DNA from 2 places in the Paenibacillus sp. FSL E2-8871 genome. Region 1 is predicted to be linked to the other one. Evidence: riboswitches for the same ligand, from Rfam matches in the RefSeq annotation. Region 1 holds a riboswitch; the other holds the start of a gene.
What was found. Region 1 has a riboswitch for thiamine pyrophosphate ahead of NYE25_RS23130 (ABC transporter substrate-binding protein). Riboswitches for the same ligand answer to the same signal wherever they lie in the genome.
Positions count from the first base shown of each region.

Region 2: linked by a shared signal. The riboswitch ahead of NYE25_RS02515 (ABC transporter ATP-binding protein) and the one ahead of NYE25_RS23130 (ABC transporter substrate-binding protein) in region 1 are both predicted to bind thiamine pyrophosphate.

Region 1 is NZ_JBBOBV010000001.1:5,101,185-5,112,794, forward strand. It holds gene nhaC (Na+/H+ antiporter NhaC) at 1-289, shown strand, start outside; gene NYE25_RS23105 (RidA family protein) at 304-693, shown strand; gene NYE25_RS23110 (flavocytochrome c) at 987-2,537, shown strand; gene NYE25_RS23115 (ABC transporter ATP-binding protein) at 2,652-3,494, opposite strand; gene NYE25_RS23120 (ABC transporter permease) at 3,511-4,272, opposite strand; gene NYE25_RS23125 (thiamine-binding protein) at 4,269-4,562, opposite strand; gene NYE25_RS23130 (ABC transporter substrate-binding protein) at 4,861-5,910, opposite strand; TPP riboswitch at 6,071-6,181, opposite strand; gene NYE25_RS23135 (hypothetical protein) at 6,331-7,782, opposite strand; gene NYE25_RS23140 (MFS transporter) at 7,864-9,078, opposite strand; gene NYE25_RS23145 (pyridoxamine 5'-phosphate oxidase family protein) at 9,240-9,659, shown strand; gene NYE25_RS23150 (response regulator transcription factor) at 9,808-10,482, shown strand; gene NYE25_RS23155 (HAMP domain-containing sensor histidine kinase) at 10,479-11,610, shown strand, end outside.
Region 2 is NZ_JBBOBV010000001.1:535,237-546,846, reverse strand. It holds gene NYE25_RS02525 (amino acid ABC transporter permease) at 1-386, opposite strand, end outside; gene NYE25_RS02520 (amino acid ABC transporter substrate-binding protein) at 438-1,274, opposite strand; TPP riboswitch at 1,498-1,601, shown strand; gene NYE25_RS02515 (ABC transporter ATP-binding protein) at 1,869-2,564, shown strand; gene NYE25_RS02510 (ABC transporter permease) at 2,545-3,318, shown strand; gene NYE25_RS02505 (ABC transporter substrate-binding protein) at 3,315-4,349, shown strand; gene thiM (hydroxyethylthiazole kinase) at 4,390-5,184, shown strand; gene thiD (bifunctional hydroxymethylpyrimidine kinase/phosphomethylpyrimidine kinase) at 5,207-6,034, shown strand; gene thiE (thiamine phosphate synthase) at 6,024-6,680, shown strand; gene NYE25_RS02485 (pseudouridine synthase) at 6,661-7,353, opposite strand; gene NYE25_RS02480 (DUF3934 family protein) at 7,462-7,644, opposite strand; gene NYE25_RS02475 (hypothetical protein) at 7,760-8,011, opposite strand; gene asd (aspartate-semialdehyde dehydrogenase) at 8,275-9,360, opposite strand; gene NYE25_RS02465 (response regulator transcription factor) at 9,486-10,088, opposite strand; gene NYE25_RS02460 (sensor histidine kinase) at 10,088-11,224, opposite strand; gene NYE25_RS02455 (fatty acid desaturase) at 11,386-11,610, opposite strand, start outside.

The DNA of each region.
Region 1 (11,610 bases):
AGCATATATCCGTCGGGGCTTGCACCCGAAGAACTTGGGACGTACCATCGAGGATTCAGCGGCGATTACCGAGCCTATTCTGCCTTGGACAGCTGCAGGTGCTTATATGGCAGGTACACTGGGTGTTGCAACGCTAGATTATTTACCTTGGGCTGTTCTCTGTTGGACAGGAATAATCTTTGCGACGATATGGGGCTTCACGGGATTCGGTATCGCGAAGTTAACGCCAGAGCAACAGGCAGAAATGCTAAAGGAATATGACGGTAACACTAATGAACAAGCGGGATAAAGGAGTCTTTTAAAATGACAAATATGCATAAAGAAACTGTAATAACAACGGATGCACCAGGTGCAATTGGACCTTACTCTCAAGCTGTAAAGCTTGGGAACGTCCTATATACTTCAGGACAACTCGGACTAGACCCGGTTAATGGGACTTTTCCTGCTACGGTTGAGGAACAGACGGAACGGTCGCTGCTGAATGTCAAAGCCATACTGGAAGCGGCGGGTACAAGCATGGATCAGGTAATAAAGACGACCGTTTTCCTAAAGGATATGAATGATTTTCTTAAGGTGAATGAGATTTATGGAAGGTTTTTTGCTCAGCCATACCCTGCTCGCAGCGCTGTTGAAGTAGCACGTCTGCCTAAGGATGGGCTCGTAGAAATTGAAGTTATAGCTTATATACCATAAGTGATCCAGTAGCGCTCAAATTACGGGTTGCTTTAGAATTTCAGATAGTTAAGCCTGCACACCCTGTATGGAAAAAGGATTAGAAAATAAGGCAGATGGCCGCCCTGGAAAGGGTGGCTTTTTTTGAGTAGTAAGCTGAGGAAATATTGAAATTAAGAATTTTTATGATAATTTAAATGAAAATATTCATGGAAATGTAACAGTAACCATAACTAATTACATAAAAAACTTCCCAAAACAGCATCTTTGCGTTATCATAAATGTGAAAACATTCACAAAGGGGCGTTATAAAGATGAAGAAGACAACAAGTACTGCTCTCATTCTCATTCTCTCTGTCATGCTCGTAATCGCAGGCTGCGGTAACAGTAATAGCAACAGCGCAGGTAATAGTAATGGCAACGAGAACAAAAGTAAGGTAAATGAGACGGCCAAAAATGATAAAGCTGAAGCCGTATCAGGTGCATCAGAAGCTAGTTACACACCACTGGATCAATTAAAAGATAATTATGATATCGTTATTGTTGGTGCTGGTGGTGCAGGAATGTCTGCTGCACTGGAAGCTAAGGCCAAAGGCTTGAACCCTGTTATTTTAGAAAAAATGCCGGTTGCAGGTGGGAATACAAGTAAATCCTCCTCAGGAATGAACGCTTCCCAAACGAAATTTCAAAAAGAGCAAAGCATTGAAGATAGCAATGATAAGTTTTATGAAGAGACACTAAAGGGCGGCCATGACACGAACGATAAAGAGATGCTTCGTTTCTTCGTTGACAATTCCGCAAGTGCAATCGATTGGTTGGATTCGATCGGAATCAAGCTGAACAATATTACGATCACAGGCGGCATGAGCGAAAAACGCACCCACCGTCCAGAAGACGGCTCTGCGGTAGGCCAATACCTTGTCAAAGGATTGGTTAGAAACGTACAAGAAAAAGAAATTCCACTGTTTGTGAACGCGGATGTTAAAGAAATTACTCAAAAAGACGGTAAGGCTAACGGCGTCAAAGTACTCTTTAACCAAGCTGATGAAAAAACCATTACAGCGAAGGCAGTTGTTGTAACAACAGGTGGTTTTGGATCCAACATGGATATGATATCAAAAGTTAGACCTGATCTGGAAGGATACGTAACGACTAACCAAATCGGCAGTACCGGCGACGGCATCAAGATGATTGAGGCACTTGGCGGAACCACCGTTGATATGGATCAAATCCAGGTTCACCCAACAGTTCAACAAGAAAAATCTTATCTGATCGGGGAAGCTGTACGCGGCGAAGGTTCTATCCTCGTGAATAGCGAAGGCACACGGTTCGTAAACGAATTGACTACACGTGATAAAGTTACCGAAGCGATCAATGCACTTCCTGAAAAAGCGGCAACGCTTGTCTTTGATTCCGGCGTCAAATCACGCGTGAAAGCAATTGAACAATATGACAAAATGGGCTTCGTGATCCAAGCGGATACCATCGAAGCATTGGCGAAAGAAATCGGTGTTCCAGCCGATAAGCTAAAAGCGACACTTGATACTTGGAACAGCGCGGTAAAGAACAAGAACGATGCTGAATTCGGCAGAACAACAGGGATGGACAACGATTTATCCGCGGGTCCTTACTACGCTATTAAGATCGCCCCAGGGATTCATTACACCATGGGCGGTGTGAAGATCAATACGAACACAGAAGTATTAAATAAAGACGGCGCTGCTATTCCTGGCCTGTATGCGGCTGGTGAAGTTACAGGTGGATTGCACGGTCAAAACCGGATTGGTGGTAACTCTGTAGCTGAAATCATTATTTTCGGCCGTCAAGCAGGGATTAAATCTGCTGAGTTTGTACAAGCACAATAAGATTTAACTGCTATTCTGGTTAAAACAAAAGAACCGCTTGGGCTAATTGAAGCCCGGGCGGTTCTTTGTTTAATCTCTCGTTTAAAGTGAGTGGAGTGACCTCTATTCAAAAAGCTACTTCTCGCTTTTAGCTTGTTCTTCTCGCATCCACTGTGACAGCTGGCGTTTGAGTTTAAGGAATTCCGGGGAATCCGTAATCTCATCGCGGCGTGGCCGTGGAAATGGCACATCAACAGTATGTAGGATGGAGCCGGGGCGACCCGAGAATACATAAATACGATTCGAGAGCAGCAACGCTTCTTCGATGTTATGGGTAATGAATAGCACGGAGCGGCGATTCTCCTCCCACAGCTCCAGCAGCCAGCGCTGCATTTCACTGCGAGTTAGTGCATCCAATGCGCTGAAAGGTTCATCGAGCAGCATCAACTCCTGCGGAGCCAGCAATGCTCTGAGAAAAGCAGCACGCTGCTGCATCCCACCAGACAGCATATGCGGATAAGCCTGTTCGAATCCATTCAAACCAACCTTGGCGAGCCACTGGCGCGCTTCTTCACGAGCTCCATCCTGCAGAGCGCCTTTAATTTCCCCGGCTAGAAGTACATTATCTTCAATCGTTCGCCAAGGAAAAAGCGCAGGCTGCTGCGGCATATAACTGATTTCACCACGTTGACCCGTAACGGCTCTGCCGTTCATGCGGATCGTTCCTGCATCGGGCTTCACTAGTCCGCCGATCATATGGAATAAGGTGCTTTTTCCGCAGCCGGAAGGACCGACGATCGAAACGAACTCTTGCTGCTCTACCTTAAGAGAGACGTTGTTAAGCACGTTCGTCTCGCGGCGACGATGGGTGAAGGACTTGGAGATGCCGCTTACTTCAAGAGCAGGTGGTGCAGTATGAGCTTCAGGAGAGCTTATGTTTTCAGTTGTTCTTTGCTCTATTTGCGTCACTTGAGACATACAGGCATCTTCCTTTCTATGAGTTACGGCGCGGTTTCCAGCGAACTAACCATTTTTCGAGCAAGGCGATAATCGCAAAAAGCACAAGACTAAGGAGCACAATAATAACAATAGCGACAAACATCCGATCCGTACGGTAAGCCGATTTTTGCAGGAGCATATAATAGCCAATCCCTTTATCCGCGCCAATCCACTCAGCGACCACGGCTCCCATAACCGCATAAGTAGCAGATATTTTCACACCGGAAAATAGTGCCGGGATAGAAGACGGAAGCTCCAGCTTGGTGAAGATTTGCCACTTGCTTGCGCCAGCCATTTTCATATAATTCATCATGACCTGATCACTTTGAGACAAGCCGCCCATTGCAGCGACAGCTACCGGGAAGAAGCATACCAGTGTAATCAGCACGATTTTGGGCAAAAGACCGAAGCCAAACCAGATGATAAGCAGTGGTCCGAGTGCGATAGAGGGAACATTTTGACTCAGAATAATGAGTGGATAAAAAGCCCGTCTAGCCCAAGGTAAAAGATGCAAAAGTAGAGCGACGATCAAGCCTACACCTGTACCAATAGGAAAACCGATTAATGTGAGTCGGAGCGTAGCCATCGTATGAGCCCAGAGACCTGAGGCATTACTGGTGGATTCGCGAGCAATATCAGCAGGACTCGGCAGAATCCAGGATTCGATATGGAATAGAGAAACAGATAACTGCCATACGGTTAAAAAGAAGACGACCGCCATAAGGGGCGGCCATATTAGCTTCCAGGTCGATCTCACGGCCGATATTTCTCCGTCAATTTATCCATGCTGATTCCGTTAGGATTATGAGCGATTTTGATTTGGGAGATCACGCTTGGACTACCTGCTTCGATCAGCGCCTCCTGCATTTGACGTACAACCTCCAGGAGCTCGCTCAGTTCACCTTCCATAGTAGTTTCCAGTGGATTCACCTGATGTTTAACGCCGGATTTTTGAATAACTTCAATCGCTTTATCTACGTATGGGATGGAGTCCTCATTGTTTGGAGTCTTAGGAATTACTTGAATGCTTAATAATGTATTAGCCACAATAATCAATCCTCTCAAATTGTATAGGTAAGTTCAAAAAGCCAACTTTGATAACGATGTAATTCAGGAAGCAGATTCGGCGTCGAATCTTGAACGAACTTGGGAAGTCCGGTACTCACGTAGCACATCACTACGCTCCGTTCCTCCTTCCTCAAGTAACGTTCAACCTTCTTGGTTCTGAAAGTCGACTTTTTGAACTCTCATTGAAATAGGTAAGTTCAAAAAGCCAACTTTGATAACGAAGTAATTCAGGAAGCAGATTGAGCGTCGAATCTTGAACGAACTTGGGAAGTCCGGTCTACTCCGCCGGTAAAAAATCATTCGTGAATGCACTAGCTGCATCCAGCGGTTTGTCCAGCAGCTTCAAATCATACATCCAGTCGCCGTAATTCTGCCAGACCTCGGTTTTTTGCTCTCCCCAGCGTGGGGCGTCGTCCTTATATTTCGGGCTAAGCCATTTTTGGCTAGCTAGGACAAGCTCTGCATCAAGGTCAGGCACAGCCTTGGATAATGTAGCGGCAGCCTCTTCTGGATGATCAATCGCATATTGATAACCCTTCGATGTGGCTTTCAGGAAAGCCTTCACCAAATCTGGATTCTCAGAAATCTGCTTCTCACTCGTGGTCAGCACAGGGGTGTAATAATCGAGCTGAGGCGCATAATCCTTCAAGTAGAGCATATCCAGAGGCTCACCACGCAGTTCGGCTTCAATACCTGTCCAAGCGTAGAAGATCCAAGCGAAATCAATGTCACGTTTGACTGCGGTAAAATAGTCAGCTTCACCAATACTGATTAGCTTCACCTTTTTCACATCGCCACCAACTGGGTCCATGATCGCCTTCATGGCTGCTTCTTCAGCAGGAGAGCCCCAACCGCCGTAGGTTTTACCCTCAAAATCTTTTGGTGATTTAATATTGCGGTCTACTGGAGCGGCGAAACCCGAAGTATTATGCTGAATAATGGCTGCAATCGAGACAAGGGGAACGCCTTGTAGACGGGCTAGAGTCAATCCTTCCTGAGCGCTGATCCCAAAAGCGGCTTCGCCAGAGGTAACCATAGTATCAGAACCCGCTGCGCCAGGTTGAACGATTTCTACATCCAGACCTTCTTCCGCGTAATAACCAAGATCCTTGGCTACGTATAGACCGGTGTGGTTCGTATTCGGTGTCCAATCCAGTGCAACCTTAACTTTGGTAAGCTCTTTCGGAGCATTTGATCCGGTCGCAGCATTCGAATCCGCAGCATTTCCTTTGTTTCCGGCTGTATTCCCATTGTTGCTGCCGCATCCGGCAATCGCAAGAATGAGCATACAGGTGAGGCTAAGCATAAGTGCTTTTTTGAGTTGCATGTCTTCTTCTCTCCTTTAAGGTTGCCAGATCCCGTCATCCAACATGAACCATAAAGTGTAGTATGTACATTTCTTCTACATCTTTTGTGATCTACACAAAAAAAGCGCCCCGAGTGATCGGGACGCTGGCTTGGCGCAAGGTTAGTAAAGGTCACAGGGACCAAAACCAATTGGCGATTCCTACGCTGGCATTATCCAGATCAGGTATAAGGGTCAGTATCTTGTGGGATACAATCTCAGCCGGCCAATTCCAGCACCCCTGGTTCTATGAAGTTAACGGGTATTTCTCGCTTAAACGCTAATCGTCTTTATAAGGACGCTGAAGGCGTTTATGCTTGCATACGGTGTATTATAGACGGCTGTTCTCGGAATGTCTAGTAGCACGCTCCTAAATTTTTCGAATCTCTCCGTCCGTTTTCATTAATCCAGATCTTTATGTTTCTTGCGATGACGCCGCTTAAGCTCAGTAACCAGAGCACCTAGCGTAAGGACAACACTGATCATTATCCCGCTCATAATCACGAAAAGAGCAAGAAACTCAAAGGGGGAATAGCTAACCATCTTACTCCATTGAATCTTTCCATCCAGATCGTCAATGACTTGATTCATGCCATAAATCCCACTTACCACCGTAAATACAGTGAGGATCATCAGCAGATTATCCCGGCGCTTCGATTGGAACTTATCTTGATACTGAAACAGGTCAGTCAAGGTTTCTTTTACTTCCTCGAACAGAGCATCGTTCCCGTATACTTTACGCAGCTGAAGAAAAATCTCCCGTCCTTGCGACTGTGAAATCAGCTCCAAGAAATAGAACTTTGCCGAGAATTTATTAATCGAGTAGATTAAATTATCGATCTCATCATAATCGTGGTTTATGCGTAGTCGGGAATGCATATTTGCCAGCTTTAGCAGAACGATTTTGTGGAAAATATTGAGTAGAAATCCGTAATAATATTGCCCGTACATCTGGTTGGCGAGGCTAACGGCGATCTTTGGTTCAGCTCGGGTTAGACAGCAAAAGGTCTGCTCATTCATCATATAATACGAGTCTGGGCCCCATCGATTATAGGAATGCTCATGACAGTAGTTCGCAATATACGCTGGATCGCTGGCACTGGCATAGGGCTTCCCGTTCAGATCAATTCCATCAAGCTGAGAGGCGCGATAGCGCAGATTTATACTAATCTCATCAGAATCTCCTTCATTCTGAAAGCCATAAAAGGCTTGCACCTGCATTCTTTCATCTACGAAAAAGGGAAGGGTCTCGAAATAAGCCCCATTGATATCCGAGTGATCCAGAAAAGGCTCCAGTCCATCCACCAGATTTCGGAAGACAAAATCCTCTACCATCTCATAGGTCTGTTCCCCGCAATGGATATAGGTGTAGTCATCCTGTACGAAGGTATTCTCAAGCGTCCGGAAGCGGTCCGCGAATTCCAGTGCAATACTAAAGGGAATCGAATCCCCCTCAAGCTGGACACGTATCGTCACAAATCCAAGCTGAAAAGGACATATGAATATATCCGTCGAAAGAATTTTAAAAAATATAGACTGCTGAGGAATCTCTAGAATACAGTCCAGATTATTGACTCTGGAAAAGCGGCAGAAAGAGTCTACGTCCTTCTTGCGTGGAAAAAGAATGTGTGCAGCAAACGGTAAATAGGTGCGCTCCATCCGTTCATGGGAAACACAGTGGCCTTCTCCGTAATAGGCATTTTCTAACTCTTTATTATCCAGAAAAAAACGTGTGAAGCCATCATCCTGCAATTGTTGGATAAGCTTCTTAGAATCGCCCTTTTTTATTGAAAAGGGAAAAATAAACTGCATAAGCGCAGTATGTAATAAAGGCTCAGTTGAAAGCTTATCCATTCATCGTCCATCCTTGTGCTCAGAATATGCTTATAGATGACATTTACCCTAAAAGGATTAGTTTGATACCATTCTAACATTCTAAATACTGGAACTCTTTCTTTGCACTGCTTGCCTGGATTGGAACCTCCATGCGGCAATGCTCAGCAAGAACAAGAAGGCGGAAAAACCGGCAAGTAATCCAGCAGTTTGTGCCACTTTTAGATGGTCCATAGACCAGCCCATGAATAGGGGCAGCAGAGCTCCACCGACACCTCCAGCAGCGATCATTATGCTGGGTGTTGATTCTTCCGCTCCTGGCAGCATTTTGCTGGAGAAGACTAGAGCTATGGAGAAAATACCGGACATAAATAGCCCAAGTAGCATAATTACGATGAATGCAGCTAATCGATTATCTGTGAACGGAAAAAGAGCCAGCAGTAACAAGGTCAGTAAACAGCTACTTAAAATATATAAACGGTAAGAAATTTTCTCTGCAATCACTCCAGCAAACAATCTTCCCGTAGACATAGCTAGCCAAAAGAAAGTGACTGTCAGCGCCGCCGCAGATTCTGTCATCCCTAGCTTGGCGATAAAGATGGCGGGCATAAAGTTGACCAGACTCATCTCCGTACCTACATAGAGAAAGAAGAAAAGGATGAAGATGCCCAGCAGAATCCATTGTTTCCCTTTATACGGAAGCTGTGTGCTGGACTGCGAGGAATGTGCGGATGCTGAGACTTTGCGAGGTGCTCGCTCGTCCAGTATAAGCTGCAGATTCCCAAAATGGCCTCTTCCCCAGAGAATGAGGGAAAGTAATGAGAAGCCAGCGACAATTAGGAATGCCAATCTCCATGCTCCGTTAGCAATGAGCGGACTGGCGATAAGAGGCATTACAAGTGCTCCTATCCCAAATAGGACTTCAAGTCGGCTCATCGCAATCGCGGTTCCTTCTGTCACAGCTCCGATAATGATGGTGCCGATGACGGCTTCGATCATACCGAAACCAAAGCCAGCCGCAACAGCAATGACATACATCCACTCCCAAGGGGGTAGAAAAGCATACGCAATCTCAGCAGTCAGGAGAAGAGCGGTGGCGATAATGATGCCTCCTCGTTTCCCAAAACGGCGATTGAGTAGGGGAGAGACAAGCACACCAGCCAGAAAACCAGCAAATTGACTAAAGATTAATTGCCCGCCGGCACTATAATTTTGGTCATAATGCTGTAGCAGAACGGGAAGAATAGATCCCAGCACTACATGAGCAAGGCCAATGACAAAGTAGGAAAGACAGCCGATCCAGATCAGTTTTTTCACGAAGTAAGCCCCTTATATTGAAAGTAGTTTATGGAGTAAGGTCGGATTCAATGTGAACCTGAAGGGTACATTATAATAAGCACCATTGTTATGATAAATCCAAACGGTGAGCTTGGATATATAAACTTTTGTTTACATGCTTGAAGGGAGAGATTTACGTAATGGATAACAAACAACTGGAGCAACTCATTATTAGAGCATTGGATGACAACAAGTTTGGTTCCTTTGGTACGATCGAAGAAGGAAATAAGCCGAAAGTACGTTACATGGCCATTTTCCATGAGGATTTGAAGATTTATTTAGCTACGAATCGCAAAACTCATAAGGTGGAGGAATTATCGAATAATCCGAATGCTTTTTTGCTGCTTGGATATGAGTCAGGCGGAAGCAAAGACGTGCTGGAGATTGAAGCCACCGCTACCGTTTCTAAGGATGAAGGGCTGCGCACAAAGGTGTGGAACAAAGAGCTGGAGCCATGGTTTACAGGGCCTGATGACCCTAATTATGTGATTCTTGAACTTACTCCAACGCGTATTGAGTATGTTGGCAGTGATAAAGAGCACGGCGTGTGGACTCCCTAAACCAATTTAAAATCGATTCCGAAAGCCTTCCTATCCCCCACGGGTTTAGGAGGGCTTTTTTAAAAGATAAGTCCCTGAGTGACCTGTTAAAACATGTTATAATGACTTCAACTTTTTACGTAATTTCTCAGGGGAGGACTTAAAATACATGACCGTTACTCTGTTATATATTGAAGATGATCATGAAATCGGCAGCGTCGTGTCTGCGGATTTAAGTGAGCGTGGTTATAGTGTGCGTTGGCTGCGGAGCGGGGAGGGAGCGACGGAGGAAGCGGCGCCTTGTCAATTGGCCATTCTGGATGTAATGCTTCCGGGCCTGGATGGCTTTACTGTCGGACAACGATTGAAGCGGGCGTACCCTAAGCTTCCGATCTTGATGCTCTCTGCGCGAACCTCTATTGATGATAAACTGCAGGGGCTTGAATTCGCCGATGATTATTTGACGAAGCCTTTTCATCCGGATGAATTGGCTGCCAGAATTGAAGTGCTGCTCAGGCGGAATGGGGCATCTGTTCAGGATTCGCTCACGCTTAAACACCTAGTCGTATATGAAGGGGATAACCGAGTAATAAATGCTCAGACACAGGAAGAAGTCATGCTTACGGGGAAGCAATTTCAGATTTTTTCTTATTTGCTGCGTCATCTCGGCCAGATTATGACGAAGGAGCAGATTTATGAAGCCGTCTGGGGAGAAGCCTATCTCGAAGGGGATAAAACTTTGATGGTACATATACGATATTTGCGCGAAAAGTTAGAACTTGATCCGGGCAATCCCGAAATTATAGAAACTGTCCGGGGGATCGGATATCGGGTAAGAGCATGAGGGGGTTAGGGCGCATTCGCAAGCAGCGTAACTCCTCTTTGCTATCGGGATATTTGCTTATTATCGTTTCTGCACTGCTTTTTATCCCTGTGGTCCTGCCGTTATCTTTTGTTCTCTACAATATGGTTAATGAAGTGACTAAAGGGGCTCCACCTGTAGACACCTCTCTGTATTCGAGTGTTGCAGCGCTGGAGACCATGTGGCATAAAGAGGCGCTTCAATTGGAAGATGCTTCTTCAGAAGGCATAAATGAGCGGCTACATGAAATGAGCCGGAAATACACTGAGGCTACTATGTTTTGGGTAGATGGGCAGGGAATGACCCAGTTGATTCTCACACCTGATGAAGGCAATCCGGATCATGGCAGCGGAGTTCCGGAGCAGTGGACGGCGGCTGAGGCTATTTTTTTTATGAAAGAAAGTACAAAACGTGATCCTTTAGCCATCGTCGCCTTCATGGGAGACCGAGTGGATGCGGGTAAAGGGTTTATGGTAATGCAAATTCCAAACAAGCTGCTCAACAAAGGGGCTTATGGGGGAGTCGGGGCTTGGGCTTTGTATTACTTTGTGCTCTTTGTACTTTTTGGAGGGTTTGCACTGGTTTCTTTGCTGTTCTTTAGAAAAATACGCAAACGGCTACTACAGCTGCAAACCGCGATGACGATTACGGGACCGGATAGAATGCCTAAGTCTATTATGACGGGCAAGCTGGATGAGATTGGCAGACTGGAGGAAGCTTTTAACACGATGGTGGCGAAGCTTGACGAAAGTCGAAAGAGGGAAATCGAAGAGGAAGAGCTTCGTAAGCGTCTAGTATCTAACCTATCTCATGATTTGCGTACACCACTAACGGTTATTCGCAGCCACATCCATGTAATGACTAAAGAGAGCTTAACCCCGCAAGGACAACAGTCCTTAGAGCTAATGGATAAGCGTATAGCGGATCTTAGCGTCTTGATCGAGAATCTTTTATCCTACAATCTCCTCAACAGCGGACGGATCACTTTGAAGAAGGAGCGTAAAGATGTCTTGCGCTTGTTGCGGGAAAGTGCTGCTGCTTGGTACCCCGTATGGGAAAAAGAGAACTTCGAGATCGATATTGACTTGGAGGCTGATCCGCTGTTCTGGA
Region 2 (11,610 bases), 4.6 Mb from region 1:
ATCCCAACGGAGAAGGCCGCTTCCCACTGACCTTTATGTATAGACAGGATAGCAGCACGTATAATTTCTGATGAATAAGCCCCTACACTAAGCGTAAATCCAATGGTTGCGGCTATGAAAGGGTCGAGCACAATTCCAACTGCCGGCAAACCATAGAAAATAATAAACAGTTGTACCAACAAAGGGGTTCCACGAATGACCCATACATAAAAGCGAGCGATCAGCTTCGGAAGTACCCACGGGGAGAGACGCGCTAGTGCTGTCAATATCGCTAAGATCAGTCCAAGTGCAAATGATATCAATGCCAAAGGAATGGTAAAAGCCACCCCAGCTTTTAGCAGGGGTAGCAGTGAATCTAAGAAAATTTGTATTTTGCGGTCATCCATTTTTAGACATCCTTTTTTGGTTCCAAGCTGGTTAGCTTCTGAAACCTTGTATTATTTTGAAACGTCAGCACCAAAGTATTTCTCAGAAATCTTTAAGTATGTGCCATCGCTCTTCATTTCAACAATTGCATCACTAACTGCTTTTACCAACTCATCGTTGCCTTTTAAGAAAACAGCTGCGCTTTGCGAACCGTCAGGAATCTCATCTACCACTTTAATTTTCACATCAGGCTTTTGCTTTTTCAGGTCTAGATAAGACAAACCATCATTTACAGTCGCATCAATACGGCCTGAGGTCAATAGGTCCATCGCTTGATTGAACCCGTCTGTAGCAACGATTTCAGCACCGTTCTCACGGGCGATATCGGACAGGTTACTGGTTAGAGATTGTCCGGCTTTTTTACCCTTAAGATCTGCAAATGTTTTGATATCCTCATTGTTTTCACTTACTATCAATACCGCTTTAGATACGATATACGGTTCAGAGAAATCATATTTCACTTTACGATCTTCATTAATGGATACTTCGTTAAAAATAACATCAAACCGCTTGGCATCCATCCCAGCAAAAATACCGTCCCACTGTGTCTCAAAAAATTCTGGTTCAACACCGAGACGCTTCGCTACTTCCTCAGCAATTTCTACGTCAAAGCCGGTCAGTTTCCCCGAAGCGTCATGATAAGTAAAGGGTGCATACGTCCCTTCTGTTCCTATACGCAATTTGCCGCTAGCTTTAACAGCTTCCAGACTGTTTTGCGCAGTGGCTGTATTTCCACCATTCGTTCCAGCTGAAGAATTTTTAGAAGTATCGGTATTCGAATTATTGCCGCAGGCCGCTACAAACACCACGGTTAACGCCAATAGAATAGTTAAACTTAGTTTTTTCATTATTAATTCCCCTCTCTTTACCCGGAATTCATCCGGTAAATTGTATACTACACTGGCTGCTGTTTACCGTCAATGGTTTTTTCCGATTATATACATCGGAATTGTAATATTAGGTAAATCTCTACCCTTATATTACCCATTCTTAGAATAATCCTTCACAAGATCCTCTCTTTACATCTCAGAAAGATATGGTATATTTATAAACAAATTAAATATGGACCTGTTATTTCACTAGGGGAGTCGGCCGACTGAGACGGAGCTTCAAGCTCCGGACCCTTGGAACCTGATCTGGATCATACCAGCGGAGGGAAGTGGAGCAGAATTTTCATCCCATGCATTTTTAGTGTTCCTATGCTGAATGAACTTTTTGACCCATTTATTTCCCACCGGAAATGAATGGGTCTTTATTTGTTTACAATCAATCACAAAACTTAAGCGTAGGCTTCCGAAGCAAGTTTTGTAAGATGCTTTCCAAGAAGCCAACGCTCACAAAACTTTTTAGGAGGTTCGATCATCACGACAATCCTATCCATTCAAGGCTTAACCTACTCCTTTCCGGAATCAGAACAACCCCCTGTATTCGCAGATCTATCCATGGATATCAGGCAAGGAAAATTTGTCTCTGTCATTGGGGCTAGCGGATGCGGAAAAAGTACGCTTTTCAAAACTATAGCAGGCTTGCTCGAACCCACTCATGGGAAAATAATAATTCATTCGAACTCGTCATCCTCTACCCGCTTAGGTCAGATCGCATACATGCCTCAGCAGGATTTGCTGCTTCCTTGGAGAACCGTGCTCGACAACTGTCTTTTGCCCTGGGAGATTAAACCAAGGTTTAGTAAACAACAGACGATCTCTCACATTCGGGAAATGCTGTCACGCTTCGGTTTGGCCGATGTAGAGAGGGCTTATCCCCATGAGCTATCGGGTGGCATGAAACAGCGAGTCGCATTTCTACGAACGCTTGTAGCTGGTGGCGGGGCCGGTCTTATGCTGCTAGATGAACCATTTGGAGCGCTCGACGCTATGACCAAACGGGAGATACACCGTTGGCTGTTGGAGCTTTGGGATGAGCTGGATCAAACAGTGATGCTCATCACCCATGATCTAGAGGAAGCGCTGTTACTAAGCGATCGGATTTATTTATTGTCTGGAGGCATGCATAGCGAATTACAGGAGATCGTCGTTGATTTACCGAGGCCAAGACATTACAAGATGAACTATGAACCCCGGTTTATAGCGTTACGGGAAGAGTTGGAGTGGAGACTGTATGCAGCCCATACCTTTTAAAAAATATTTAAACAATTACGGCCCCTTCATTCTACTGCTATTGTTCATTCTTGTGATCTGGGAATCAGCTGTTCGTCTTCACTTGATTCCAGCCTTTATCCTACCTGCACCTTCTTCAATAGGTATGACATTGATCGAACACAGGCAATTACTCAGACCGCATTTATTGGCGACACTGCAGGAAATATTGGTAGGTTTTGTTCTCTCGGTTATCTGTGGTTCACTGCTGGGCACCGGAATGTTCTTATTTCGCCCCCTTGAAAAGGCCATCTATCCGTTCCTTATTATCAGTCAGACGATCCCGTTAATCGCGCTATCCCCCATTTTTATTATGTGGTTCGGGTATACGCTGTGGAGCAAAGTGGCTGTTGTGTTTCTAACTGCTTTTTTTCCAGTCGTTGTGAGTACATATGACGGACTTCGTACAAGTGGTCAAGCGTACAAAGACTTATTGTTAACATTTGGCGCAAACCACTGGCAACTGCTTGCTAAAACCCAAATCCCGCTGGCGCTGCCCTCTTTTTTCTCAGGACTAAAGCTATCCATTGTGTACTGCGTGATTGGAGCAACCATCGGCGAATGGCTCGGCGGCAGCAAAGGACTCGGTTACTTTAGCAGAAGGATGGCCGGAAATATGCAAAGTGCCGAAATGTTCGCCGCTGTATTTCTGTTGTCCGCGCTCGGTGTAGTGTTGTTTCTGATGATAGCTCTGCTCGAACCATTATTTTTAAAGAAAAGAGGATCTAAGCAATGAATGATTTTAATTTCCAAAGAAAATGGCTTATTCCCGTATTTCTCATATGTTCACTCCTAATCTTCACCAGCTGCGGAAAAGCATCCAATGTAAGTAGTCCTCCTGCTAATTCATCTATTAACGAAATTAAACAAACGCACAAGCTGACGATTATGCTCGATTGGTATCCCAATGCCGTTCACTCTTTTTTATATGCTGCTGAGCAGAATGGTTATTTCCAAGAGGAAGGTCTGGACGTAGAGATCCAAATGCCCGCAGACAGCAATGACGCACTGAAGCTTGTAGCAGCGAATCAAATCGATTTAGCGCTTAGTTATCAACCTCAGGTGCTCATGGCACGCAGTGAGAACATTCCAGTACGTTCGATTGCAGCGATTGTGAGGCATCCGCTTAATCATTTAATGGTACCTCAGGCTGGTGACATTCATAGTCCAAAAGACCTCACAGGTAAACAGATTGGGTATTCTTCCATTCCTCTTTATGAAGCCATGATTCGTACGATGATCCAAAACGATGGGGGTGACCCTAAGGCTAGCAAATTAATCGACGTAGGCTTTGACCTTATTCCGGCGATTGCGACGGGGCAAGTGGATGCCATTATGGGAGGGTTCATTAACCACGAACAATTAATCCTGGAAAAAGAAGGTCATCCCGTGAACTCGTTCAATCCCACGGATTACGGAGTCCCCGATTATTATGAGCTAGTCCTTGTCGCCAGCGATCAAGGAATACAAAATTCTGAGTCCTATTTCAAAAAGTTTGTAAATGCAATTACAAAAGGACAACAATTTGTGCAGGATAATCCGGAAAAAGCATTAAATTTGCTGCTTGCACACGAAGATAAGACCTCTCCACTCGATAAGCAAATTGAAGAGAAGAGCCTGGCGATTCTACTACCGCTAATGAATGCGGGTGATCAAGATTTTGGATATCAAGCTCCAGCGTCTTGGGAGAAGGTAAGACAGTGGCTATCGGACAATGATTTACTGTCTACTGACATCAAAGCTGAGGATGCTTTTATTAATTTTTAAACATTAGCTATTCGCTCATAAAACTTGAGGAGGAATAATCATGAGTTATCTATCCAAAGTACGGGAATCCAATCCACTGGTCCACAATATCACCAACATCGTCGTAGCCAATTTCTCTGCCAACGGTCTTTTGGCGCTCGGTGCCTCCCCCTTTATGGCGGATGCTCACGAGGAAGTGGTCGATATCGCCGCATATTCATCTGCCGTAGTTCTAAATATCGGCACACTGAATGACTACGCCATTCAATCCATGGTGCTCGCGGGACAATCTGCGAATAAGCACGGCGTTCCCTTAGTTCTTGATCCAGTGGGTGCGGGAGCCACTTCTTATCGAACAGCGGTCACTCAAAAGCTAGTGAATGAGATGCAGATTACCGCTCTACGTGGCAATGTAGCTGAAGTTGCCAATGTCATTGGTGAAAGCTGGTCTATTAAAGGGGTAGATGCAGGCGAAGGGGATGGCGACGTAGTCGTCTTGGCTGAGACTGCCGCGCGGAAGTTAGGCTGTGTAGTTATCATCACCGGAAAAGACGATGTCATCACAAATGGAGATAACACCTACATTGCCAGCAACGGTCACCCTATTCTAACGAAAGTAACGGGAACCGGTTGTCTGCTAAGTGCAGTAGTCGGTGCATTTCTAGCGGTAAGTGAAGGAGCATCTCTTGAAGCCGCAGTCGAAGCCCTCTCCTTCTATGGAGTGGCTGCTGAAATCGCCGCTGAACTAACGACTGGACAAGGTCCGGGGAGCTTTCAAATCGAGTTTCTAAATCAATTGAGCTTGGTCACAGCTGAAACTTACCAAGATAAATCAATAATCAAGCAACTCAGATAACAACCCTAAGGAGTGAACAATGATGATATCTAAAGCTTTAACTATAGCCGGCTCGGATAGCGGTGGTGGCGCTGGCATCCAAGCAGATCTAAAAACCTTTCAGGAGCTTTCTGTATATGGAATGAGTGCTCTTACGGCTGTGACAGCCCAGAACACCCTCGGAGTTCAAGGCGTTTATCCGTTGACACTGGAAGCTATTACTCAGCAGCTTGATTCCATTGGACTTGATCTGAAGCCGGATGCTGTGAAGACCGGGATGCTTTTTAACAGTGACATCATACGTATCGTAGCAGAGAAGATCCAGCAATACAGCTGGCGTAATCTTGTAGTTGATCCTGTGATGGTTGCTAAAGGGGGTTCCACGCTGCTACAGCAAGAAGCTGTTCAGTCCTTAATCAATCATCTCCTCCCGCTAGCCTTAGTGACGACACCCAATATTCCAGAGGCTGAAATGATTACCAACAGAAGCATCACTACTATAGACGATCGTAAAGAAGCGGCTAAAATTATTCATGCCATGGGCTCTAACTATGTAGTGCTAAAAGGTGGGCATGATACCTCAACTAAGGCTGTTGTGGATCTCCTATATGATGGTCACGAATTCATCTTTATGGAGAGTCAACGAGTTCAGACTAGACACACGCACGGCACAGGCTGCACCTATTCAGCAGCAGTCACTGCCGAGCTTGCCAAGGGCAAAACCGTTCCCGAAGCAACACACATAGCTAAAGCTTTTATACAAGCGGCGATTGAAGACGAGCTGGGCATAGGGGCTGGACATGGACCTACGAATCATTTTGCATATCAGATTAGATTGCGAGGGATGAACCTTGAAGCAAATAGACAGTGATCAACTGCGGGATTTATTAAAAGTCTATTTCATTATGGGCAGTGTGAATTGTCGGATAGCCCCAGCCAAGGTATTAAAAGAAGCCGTCGCGGGAGGCATAACAATGTTCCAATTTCGTGAAAAAGGTACGGGGGCATTAACTGCCCAAGTTAAATTTAATTTAGGAAGACGGCTCCAAAAGATATGTCGTGCTAACGGAGTCCCTTTTATCGTTAATGACGATATTGATCTAGCCATCGCCCTTGATGCGGACGGCATTCATGTAGGACAAGATGATACCCCTGCGCTAGCGATTAGGCAGTTGCTTGGCGAGGATAAGATCGTTGGTGTGTCCGCTCATTCGCTCGCCGAAGCTCGGCAGGCGATAGCGGATGGAGCCGATTATCTGGGCATTGGTCCTGTTTATCCTACCTCTTCCAAGGAGGATGCCCAAGCTGTTCGAGGCACATCAGTTATTGAAGAAATACGAAACAGCGGCATTACGATTCCTTTGGTTGGCATAGGCGGGATCACGGTGCACAATGCAGCACCAGTACTAGCTGCGGGTGCGGACGGTATCTCCGTTATCTCAGCTATTGCGGGCGCTGAAGACATCGCCTTGGCAGCCAGAGGATTTGTTCACGAAGTTAATTTAAGCGGGTCATAAGCTCACTCAGCTCTTCTCCGCTCAAATGTCGCCATTGTCCTCGCTCCAAACTACCAAGTGTAATATTCATGATTCTTATACGCTCTAGCTTTAGTACTCTATATCCTAACTCCTTGCACATTCTGCGTATTTGCAGATTAAGGCCTTGAGTTAGGATAATTCTAAACTGACATTCCGCGATCCGAGAGACCTCACAAGGTTTTGTTGTGACGCCAAGAATATCCACACCACTAGACATGGCATGTATGAACTCTGACGTTATTGGCTTGTCTACATGAACTACATATTCTTTTTCATGCCCATTCTCGGAACGCATCATTTTGTTTACGATATCTCCATCGTTGGTTAACAAAATGAGGCCTTCCGAGTGTTTATCTAATCTGCCGATCGCAAAGATCCGTGAGGGATAACCTACAAAATCTATAATATTCCCGGCCACATTTGGCGCAGCTGTACAGGTGATGCCTATCGGTTTATTCAGCGCGATGTATACCGGCTCCCCTTTACTGCTTGTTATGGGCTCTCCATCAATCCATACGATATCCTCTGGCTCTAAAAGAATATTCGCATCACAGACGATGCCGTTAACAGCGATCCGCCCTGCGGCAATGAGTCGTTTCGTTTCCCTTCTGGAACAGAAGCCTGTTTCGCTTATATATTTATCGATTCTCACTGATGATCCTACTTTCCTTCTGATACTTGCATCTATCCATAAAAAAACACCTGATTTTAACGATCAAAATCAGATGTTAACCTTCAGGAATAATTGATTTCAAGGGAGCTATTTCGAGCTTCCGCTTTTTTTCACGTTATTGCCCTTGCTTCCACTTGCATCTTTAGCGCCTGGACCCGTGGTTGGAGCACCTTTTGCAGGTTTAACTGGTTTTGCTGTTTTGTTCCAGCGTGTCCAGCCCTTACTCCCCGTACCTCTGCCCGTGCCGCCACCTTTACTTTTTGCACCCATCTTATCACTCCGTCAGTCATTCAGAATTCGTATAGTTTATACACTTCATCTATTTTACCACACTCTCAAACTTTCTGTTTAAGTAATAGCTCAGCTTCGTCTAACGATGCTCTGATTAGTATTTAGCATCTTTATTCATTTCATGAATATCAAAGGTATCTTCATGTATTTCAATCGCGATGACAGTACCCTCTTTTTCGAAAAATTGCACATGCCCTAACCGCTTATCCTCCAGCTCCACCCAGCCAGCATCCTCTAATTTATTAAAGTAGTGGTCAGGCCGGTAAAGACCTTGTTCTCCCCCTATATTATCCAATTCGTACTTTACGCCTATTTTTATATTAGGGTTACTTGAAGTTGTCGTCACTTCGATTTCCTTGGCGTTCTTCGGAACAGGAATTTCAGCATTGATAGAAGATATTCCGTACTCTTGCTCCTCTTGAGTTGATGATGTACATCCGCTTGTGAATAGTATTAAAGGTAACCATAAAAAAGCTAATAAATATTTATACAGGTATATCAGCTCCTTCCCTAACTTATTTTACCAAATCACCCCATTAAAAAACACCCCATCAAAGACTAAGCTTTGATGAGGTGTCTATTTCGAATCAGCTTTACAGCTTATCCATTTTATTTAGGCTGAATATAACCTTCTGCTTTCAGAAGCTCAGCGATCAATACAGCACCGCCAGCTGCTCCGCGCAGGGTGTTATGGGAGAGACCTACGAATTTGTAATCATAGATGGCATCTTCGCGAAGTCTGCCCGTCGATACGCCCATACCATTCTCAATATCACGATCCAGTTTGGTCTGTGGACGGTTCTCCTCTTCGAAATAAGTAATGAACTGTTTAGGGGCGCTAGGCAGTTCAAGCTCTTGAGGACGTCCTTTGAAGCTATTCCAGAGTTTCAGAATCTCTTCTTTGGATGGCTTTTTCTCAAAAGAAACAAATACAGCAGCCATATGTCCATCCGCTACAGGCACACGGATACACTGCGAAGTAATCGTCGGCGCTTCACTTTTTACGATACCTTCTTCTTGCACGCTTCCCCAGATGCGCAATGGCTCTTGCTCGCTTTTCTCTTCTTCGCCACCAATGTAAGGAATCACGTTGTCCAGCATTTCAGGCCAGTCAGCAAAAGTCTTGCCCGCACCCGAAATTGCTTGGTAAGTGGTGACTACAACTTTAGAAGGGTTGAATTCTTTGAGCGCATGAAGTGCAGGTACATAACTTTGAATGGAGCAGTTAGGTTTAACCGCAATGAAACCAGTCTCAGTTCCCAGACGTTTTCTTTGCTGCGCAATAACCTCAAGATGCTCTGGGTTAATCTCAGGAATAACCATAGGCACGTCCGGTGTCCAACGATGCGCTGAGTTATTGGAGATAACTGGAGTACCCGTACGAGCATAAGCTTCTTCGAGCGCTTTAATCTCTTCTTTTTTCATGTCTACTGCGCAAAAGATCAGGTCTACATCCGCAGCTACTTCTTCTACCTTAGAAGCATCTTGAACCATAATATTCTTCACGTTCTCAGGCATTGGAGTGGATAACTTCCATCTGCCCTTGGCCGATTCTTCATACGTTTTCCCAGCAGATTTCGCACTGGCAGCAATCGCAGTTACTTCAAACCAAGGATGATTCTCTAAAAGGGCAATAAAACGTTGTCCTACCATACCTGTGCCGCCAACTATGCCGGCTCTTAGCTTTCTTGACATCAGAAAATACACTTCCTTTTGATTAACTGTCCTATTGTGAATAATAGGCCGATAATTAATGATATACGGGTCGAGAACATTTGGCGAGTGTTAACATCAAAATAACATTAAAAAATTTAATATTTTCATTTAAACCAGCCTTTTTCCTTAAATCGAGTGATCGCTTCAATCCGATTCCCCACATCCAGCTTATCGAGGATAACAGAAATGTAGTTCCGTACCGTACCAGTGGTAATGTACAGCTCGCTGGCAATTTCTTTCGTATTTTTGCCATCGGCGATCAGGCCGAGTACTTCCTTCTCCCGCTGAGTCAATGGATTCACTTCACCGCTGTAGGCTTCATCCATCAGCTCCGGTGCATACATGCGTCTGCCTGCCATAACATTCCGGATAGAGAGTGCCAATTCTTCACTAGGACTGTCCTTCAGTAAATAAGCATGAACACCCGCTTTGAGCGCACGTTCGAAATATCCCGCCCGGGCAAAGGTCGTTAATATCATCGTTTTGCAGCCGCTAGTTTTCAGGGCTTCTGCAGCGTCGAGACCACTCATTGCCGGCATCTCAATATCCATAATACAGATATCCGGTTTAAGCTGCTGAACCATTGCAACAGCTTCTTCCCCATTACTTGCTCGGCCTACGACCTTCATATCCTCTTCTAAATCAAGCAAAGAAGCCAACGCCCCGAGGAGCATTCGTTGATCCTCAGCGATTACAATTTTAATCATTATAGGATGACCTCCTGTTCCTGATGTTTGAATGCATTGGGTACTTTAATCACAATTGTAGTCCCGCTATCTCTCACGATATCCATACAGCCATTCACAAATTCAAGACGCTCTCTCATGCCTTGCAGCCCATGACCTTTAAAATAAAGATCGTTCCCGGGTATCCCAGTCCCGTCATCCTTCACTTTAATGACTAGATCCGTGCGTGAGGGGTTAATCTGAATAGAGCAAGACTTTGCCCCGCTGTGCTTCACAACATTAGTGACAGCTTCCTTTATACACATGCTTAGCACATTTTCAGTTATCAATGAGGTATTGGTTAGCTTCGGATTTCCCTCCAGCTTAAAATCAATCTCAGCAGCTGCAAGAAACTGCTGAATATGAATAAGTTCATCTTCAAGCCGAATGCCACGCATTCGCGTAACCATTTCCCGGACCTCTTTTAGCGCACTTCTCGCTGTCTGCCGTACATCATTAATCTCAGCTTTGGCTTGCGTAGGATTAGAATCAATTAGCTTTCCCGCCAAGTCACTCTTAAGACCAATTAATGAAAGCTTCTGACCTAATGTATCATGAAGATCTCGCGAAATCCGTTGACGTTCTTCAATCTTAACGAGTTCGGAGATTCGCTTATTCGCATCCTCCAATTGATCTTGTAACTTGCCCTGATTATTTCGGTTATACGTACTGATTGGAAGTAGAATCACTGCAATCATACTTACTAGCACGAACGGTAGTTGACTAATAAACACTGAATTACGCGAGAGCAGCTCATAATTGATTGTAATGATCGTAGTTAACAGATGAATTGAGTACAGTGTGAAGAACCCTACTCGATTCTGTATATTCCCAATAAAAAAGGCTAGAAAAAGTGCAAAATACATATATCCGAACAAAAGCGTCATCGTTATAGAAACTATAATTTGGACACTCGTCCAGAAATAAACCAGCCACCCCTTAGAAACAAAGGAAAGCACATAACAAACAAAAAATACAGCAATCATCAAGATTCCCCAAACTACTTGGTAGGTAGAGGAGGAGCGAAATATAAAATAAAACGGCAGAATGTAAAAAACGACCCACACATAAGGGCTGAGACCTGTGCTTTTATGAAAAATATGATGCCACTTTTGCATGACCGCTCTCCTTTTTACCATACATTACTCTCCTTATTCTAGCACAAATTCAGTGAAAATCTGTTGAACCACTACGATAAATAGAAAAAGATTAGAGCTACGAATGATTTCTCCGGCTCTAACCTTTCTTTATAATCCTATTTTGTTCGAACCTATAGTTATTATTCTCCTTGGAGTCTAGTCTTATGAACTTGTAAGACTTCTCCCGCTACCTTAGGTTTGCTTAGTCTCGACTTTACCTCTTTAAAGCTGATGAAGCACTTATTCTCCTCATCCCAAAGACGGAAGTGTAGAGCCTTCAGGCTAGTGCTAAGCGTTATGGTCGTCGCCTTTTGTAATGGTGGCGTAGCATTATGTGCTTTTTCTAAATTATAGTTGGGTACCTT